2 linked regions of the Haladaptatus sp. R4 genome follow. The protein of the gene in region 1 binds, or shares a complex with, the protein of each later gene. Links are inferred from orthologs where the notes say so. Each region holds a gene or a part of one and is shown on either strand. Other genes may lie near its edges. The genes, in order: rpmD and A4G99_RS13625.

Region 1 (3,169 bases):
GAAGCGCGCCTACGGACACCGAACCGGGCCCGGAACCCGCAAGGGGAAGAAGGGTGGTCGCAAGAACTCGAAAGAAGATTGGACGAACCGTATCCGCGCACAGCGACGTAAGCTCCGCGAACTCCGTGCCGACGGCGAAATCACGCAGACGCAGTACCGCGCTCTGTACGACAAGGCCAAAGGCGGGGAGTTCCGTAGCGTGCAATACCTGCTGAACTACATAGAGAACAACTACTAACAATGGCAACTGGACCACGATACAAGGTGCCGATGCGCCGCCGCCGTGAGGTCCGGACTGACTACCATCAAAGGTTGCGCCTGCTGAAATCGGGTAAGCCACGTCTGGTCGCTCGGAAGAGCAACCAGCATGTCAGGGCACAGCTGGTCACGATGGGTCCCGACGGCGACAACACAGTTGCGAGTGCTTACTCCGGCGATCTGGCGGAGTACGGCTGGGAGGCCCCCACGGGCAACATCCCCAGCGCGTACCTCACTGGATACCTGCTCGGCAAACGCGCACTCGACACTGATTACGATGAGGCAGTGCTCGACATCGGTCTCAACACGGCGACGCCCGGCAGTAAGGCGTTCGCAGTACAGGAAGGTGCAATCGACGCTGGTCTCGACATCCCCCACAACGAAAGCGTGATGGCTGACTGGTCGCGTAACCGCGGCGAGCACATCGCCGAGTACGCTGAACAGCTGGACGACCCGCTGTACAGCGGGGATTTCGACGCCACAGAACTACCCGAGCACTTCGACGAAGTGCTCTCGAACCTCCAGGAGGACGAATAATATGAGTAACAGAAACGGCTGGCAACCCCAGACTCGTCTCGGCCGAAAGGTCGCCGATGGCGACATCGAGACGATGGAGGAGGCGCTGAACTCCGGCCTTCCGCTCAAGGAGCCGGAGCTCGTCGATCAGCTCCTTCCCGGTCTCGAAGACGAAGTGCTGGACATCAACATGGTCCAGCGCATGACCGACTCCGGTCGGCGGGTGAAGTTCCGCTGCGTCTGTGCTATCGGCAACCGCGACGGCTTCGTCGGCTACGCGGAAGGTCGAGACGATCAGGTCGGTGGTGCCATCCAGAAGGCTATCGAGATCGCAAAGCTGAACATCATCGACGTTCCCCGCGGCGCAGGGTCGTGGGAAGACCGAAGCGACCGACCGCACTCGCTCACCCACCGAACGAAGGGGAAGGCGGGCAGTGTCGAGGTCGAACTCATCCCGGCACCGGCCGGATTGGGTCTCGCAGCGACCGACACCGTTCGCAAAATCCTCGAACTCGCGGGTGTCGAGAACGCCTGGACGAAGAGCCACGGCAACACGCGAACGACGCTCAACCTCGCCAAGGCGACCTACAACGCGCTGGAGAACGCCTCCCAAGCGCGTGGGCCACGCGCCCGTCCCGACGAGGAACCGGAGGTGGCTGACTGATGGAAGCAGTCGTCCAAGTTCGCGGTGAGGTCAACATGAACCAGGACATTCGTGACACCCTGTCGATGCTCAACATCCACAAGGTCAATCACTGCGCACTGGTTCCGGAATCGGAGACCTACCGCGGCATGATCACGAAGGTCAACGACTTCGTCGCCCACGGGGAACCCGACCAGGAGGTCCTGGAGACGGTTCTCGCCAAGCGAGCACAGCCGCTCGAAGGCAGCGACGAGGTCGACGACGAGTGGATCGCAGAGAACACCGACTACGACGACGTTGCCGACCTCACGAGCGCGCTCCTCGACGACGAGACGACGCTCCGTGAGCAGGGCCTGACGCCCGTCCTCCGCCTTCACCCACCGCGTGGTGGACACGAGGGTATCAAGCATCCGACGAAGGAAGGAGGCCAGCTCGGCAAACACACGACAGAGGAAATCAGCACGCTCCTCAAGGCGATGCGATAACCATGACGAGCAAGAAACGACGCCAGCGTGGCTCGCGGACGCACGGGGGCGGAACCCACAAGAACCGCCGCGGTGCCGGACACCGTGGTGGTCGCGGACGCGCCGGTCGCGCAAAACACGAGTTCCACAACTACGAACCGCTCGGAAAGCACGGGTTCTCCCGACCCGAAGACTCGAAGGAAACGGTGCTCACCGTTTCCGTGCAGAAACTCGACGAAGACGCCGCGCTGTACGCGGCCGAGGGAGTCGCCGAGGAGACCGACGACGGCTACCAGCTCGACGCACGCGATGTCGTCGACGACGGCTGGGACGCTGACGCCGTCAAGGTGCTCGGCAGCGGTCAGGTTCGCAACAGCCTCGACATCACTGCGGACGCCTTCTCGGCATCCGCGGTCGAACTCATCGAGGAAGCGGACGGCGACGCCGTCCTGAGCGACCGGGCCCAGGAAGAGGAGTTCGGCGAAAGCGAAGACGAAGACGACGCGGAATAACTCCGTTCGTTGACCGTTTTTTGATGCAGTTCCCTATCGAGTAGTAACGCTGATCGGAATATAATTGCGATTCTCCGAACCAGGAATGAAGTGCGGCTTCGAGCTTAAAACTTTGTGGCCGTTTCTCGGATTACCCTAAACCGCCCGAGACCGTATTCTGTGGCCCCCTCGCTACATTATACTATCTATTTTTGTCTGTGATGCGAGTCGAAGGAGATACATGTAGGGAGGTGCGAATTGATGTTGAACATGGGTTGGAAAGAGACTGCTGAACCAGTCCTCACACGAATGCCATCCGTCCAGCGCCCGGAGGGACACATACCCTTCAAGCGCAAGCTGATGTGGACGGGGGGAGTGTTACTGCTGTATTTCTTCCTGACAAACGTCTTCCTGTACGGGGCAGACCAAGGTGCCGATATCTTCGGTAACTTCCGTTCGATCCTCGGCGGTGGACAAGGAACTGTCCTGCACCTCGGTATCGGACCGATCGTCACCGCGAGCATCGTCCTCCAGTTGCTCGGCGGTGCGGACCTGTTGGGACTGGACACTGACGACCCACGCGACCAAGTGCTCTATCAGGGCCTACAAAAGCTGCTGGTCGTCGTGATGGTCTGTCTCGAAGGGCTGCCGATGGTGTTCATCGGCGGGTTCCTACCGGTGAACGACCAGGTCGCTGCCAGCCTCGGCATCGGCGACTTCGGCGTCCAGTGGCTCATCTTCGCCCAGATCTTCGTCGGCGCGATCCTCATCCTGTTCATGGACGAGATCGTCAGCAA
Region 2 (3,186 bases), on another replicon or contig:
ACGCGCTCCGCGCTCGAAGCGGAGCGCGTCGTTCGCCGAGGTGGAGAGGAGTACGGATTCGAGGTCGGAATCCTTCGCTGTGGTTGGTTCTACTCGGCCGACTCGGCGCACACTCGACAGATGGGGGAAGGACTGCTGAACGGGGAGTTCCCGATTCTCGGCGGCGGACTCCTCGGTAGACGGGACGCGACGCTCTCGATACTCCACGTCGAAGACGCGGCGCGGGCGTTCGCCACGGCGGCCGAATCGAACGAGAGCGGTCTCTGGCACGTTACAGACGACGAACCGGTGACGGTCGCCACGCTGTTCACCGCGTTCGCAGAACGACTCGGCGCCCCGACGCCGCGACGGATACCGGGCTGGCTTGCGCGTCCGCTCGTTGGGAAGAACTCGGTCGAGTTGCTGACGACATCGATGCCGACCACCAACGATCGATTCCGGGAGACGTTCGACTGGAAACCACGGTATCGAAGCTATCGGGAAGGCCTCGACGAGGTAGTCGAAACGTGGGACGAAGACGGAACGCTCACGCGAACGCCGGAAGATAGCGTATGGAGCGAAAACTGAAACGGGGTTCTCGAACCGTCGTCTACTCGCCCTCGAACAGGACGAGTTCGTCGTCGTCGTTATCGTCGTCCAAACAGAGCGGTACCGGCGGCCCCCAGAGATACCGGTGCTGACCGCCACACGCGGGACAGTCGTAGGTTGCAACTCCCTCTCCCTCCGGAACGTTCGAATCCCAGTCGTCGGGGTCGGTGTGCTCCGTGGCGATCGGCGTCATCGTCTCGGGACATCGGATCTCGATGCGGTGGCCTCGTTTGAAATCCGTTCCACCCGTGCTATCCTTTTTACTCCCGAATGGGTTGAGTCGGTCGAACACGACTATCGCCCCCCGGCAGGGGTGGTTCGACGCCACGATACGCACTTCGTTCCCGGACTACTTCGGAACACGGTGCTATCGTAAGGAACCCGATGAATACAAATGCGTCGATACGGCAAAAAACATATCCGAAAAAGCTAGACTGACAGTCAACTGATCAGACGGTCGAATTTTACCCGTTCAGTCGGCGGTTCCGGCGACCGTTTCGGCGACCCCGATCAGCGTCTGCCACGTGTTCAGGGCCGCGCGGAGGGCGACGAGGTCCGCCGCTTCGACGGTAACCAGCATCGTCTTCCCGTCCCGTTCGACGGTCGTCCGCGAGCGCTCGTCGTCGATCTCGCCGATCTCCTGCTCGACGCTTCGGAACACCGTGACGGCACGCTCCTCGGAGTCGTAATCGAATTCGAGAAACGCGTCGTGAGACACGGGCGTTACCGGACGTGAACTTCCTTGACGTCGCGGCTCCGTTCCTTCAGCAGAACGCGGTGGCCACAGTACGGACAGCGGACGCCGCCGTACTCGTCCAGTTCGACATCCCGCTTGCAGCGCGAACACTTGTAGCTCATTATTCGTCGTCAGCCAATGCGGCGCGGATGGAGCGCTTGACGGTCTGTCCGGCGGGCGTCTGCGGGCGGTAGGTACCACCGGCGAACGTGTAGCCGCACCGACCGCACTCCCAGATGCCCGTTCCCTGTCGGTCCACGGTGTCGCTTCCGCAGTCCGGGCAGGTGTGGTTCTCGTTCATGTCCGCTTCGATTTCGGAGATGCGCTTGCGCGCGACGCGACCGTATCGCGCTCCGAACCGACCGGCACTGCCGGTTCGTGATTTAGAGTCTTCGGCCATAGTACCGAGAAATAACCCGAGAGGACAGATAAACCCTTTGAGTTCAGACCGGCGGTCGAGCCAACGCGTACCCGACGACCAACAGCGCCCCGAGCAGACCGAGGATGGCCATCGGGAACGACGTGAACTGCCCGGCCACGTATCCACCGCCCGATAGCGTCGGAATCGCCGTGAGTATCGCGTCGTAGCGTGAGGCCATGTAATTACATATAATTACGCAGGCCCAAAAGGGCTGGGGCTGCGTCAGAAACGGGTGTAGTTGAATGTAATCGGGAGATTCGACTACAAAAGTTACGGCTGCACGCTGGCGAAGAGTCGCTGATCGTTTCGCCGTGACAGCAAGTACAGACGTCGATGAGACCGCAACGCAACCGCGCACAGCACCACGCGCCGGTTAGACAAGGTTGTGCGAGACCAACCGACGGACGCGTCGAACGAAAACCGAAATCCGGTTCGTGGGCTACTGAAATCCGCTCTCCCGTAGCGCCTCGTTCAGATCCTCCCGAATCCGCTCGCCGAGTTCGCGGTCCATCGCGGTGGTGACGACGCGGTTTTCCTGCACGCTGGAGCCGTCGCGGAGGAGGATACGGACGTTGCCGTTCTCGTCGGCGCGGGTCGCCTTGGCGCGGACGCCGGAGTCCGAACTCGACCCCCCGGCGCTGATGGGACCGGGGATGACCTTCTTGACGTGCGGGTGGCAAGCGACTTCCCGAATCACCCGCATGCCGTCGTGGTTGCCGATGAGCGTGGTGTGTGAGCCGCCGAGTTTCTCGCTCGGGTCGAGGTCCACGACTTCGAGCGAGCGCTCCCCTCGGCGGCGAGCACCTCCTCGACCGGGTCCTCGTCCCCGACGCGATAGAAGTCGTGGTGGAGTTTCGCCCGAATCGCCCGAATCACGTCGCGGTTGCCCGCCGCGTACACCTCCTCGGGGTGTTTTCGGCGGACTTCGTCGGCGATGCGCCCCGCGAAGTTGCGAAGTTCGACGACCTCGTTTTCACCGTCCTCCGGCGTGGTCCGGACGCCGGTCTTCCCCACGACGGTTTCGTCCCGGAGCATCGTGAGTTCGGCGTGGTCGCGGGCGACGGTGAGGACGACGGAGTCGGCGTTCTGCGTCCGGCAGACCAGGCAGTAGTCGCCCGGTCGTTCGAGCGAGGACGCACACTGCCGACAGTTCATGCGCGTTCATTGCCAATCGCGGCGTTTAACGTCGGCGTTTCGGAATCGAGGTCGGTGAGAGAAAGATAAATATCGGATAGAAGACAACTTCGAGAGGAAACTGAATCTACATTTCTATCGGCGCGCCGCCGAAGACGACGAAGCTGACGACCCAGTAGGCGACGTACAGGCCGAGCAGGACGTACCCCTGCCACGGCCGGAGACGACCGGTGTGGATGAAGTACGCCGCGAGCACGGTCCCGACGACGAACACGGGCAGGTGCCAGACGAGGACGGACGACCCGAT

Evidence for each region.
Region 2: rpmD (region 1) and A4G99_RS13625 share a complex: the UniProt entries of both Methanocaldococcus jannaschii proteins name them as parts of the 50S ribosomal subunit. The link is inferred for Haladaptatus sp. R4 from one-to-one orthologs.

Annotation. Positions count from the first base shown.
Region 1 is NZ_LWHG01000011.1:927,303-930,471, reverse strand. The notes cover bases 248-3,169. They hold rpmD (50S ribosomal protein L30), read left to right. Parts: upstream 248-1,437; coding sequence 1,438-1,902; downstream 1,903-3,169. Other genes in these bases: secY (preprotein translocase subunit SecY), read left to right, coding at 2,643-3,169; A4G99_RS08380 (uL15m family ribosomal protein), read left to right, coding at 1,905-2,393; A4G99_RS08390 (30S ribosomal protein S5), read left to right, coding at 797-1,438; A4G99_RS08395 (50S ribosomal protein L18), read left to right, coding at 248-795. Also shown: A4G99_RS08400 (50S ribosomal protein L19e), read left to right, coding at 1-238; more of A4G99_RS08395, read left to right, coding at 241-247.
Region 2 is NZ_LWHG01000021.1:801,321-804,506, forward strand. Bases 86-3,024 are described here. They hold A4G99_RS13625 (50S ribosomal protein L37ae), read right to left. Parts: upstream 1,725-3,024; coding sequence 1,446-1,724; downstream 86-1,445. Other genes in these bases: A4G99_RS13605 (NAD(P)-dependent oxidoreductase), read left to right, coding at 86-567; A4G99_RS13610 (hypothetical protein), read right to left, coding at 590-916; A4G99_RS13615 (KEOPS complex subunit Pcc1), read right to left, coding at 1,061-1,306; A4G99_RS13620 (DNA-directed RNA polymerase subunit P), read right to left, coding at 1,312-1,446; A4G99_RS25970 (hypothetical protein), read right to left, coding at 1,768-1,923. Outside these bases: more of A4G99_RS13605, read left to right, coding at 1-85; more of A4G99_RS27320, read right to left, coding at 3,025-3,186. UniProt on the Methanocaldococcus jannaschii protein: Binds to the 23S rRNA.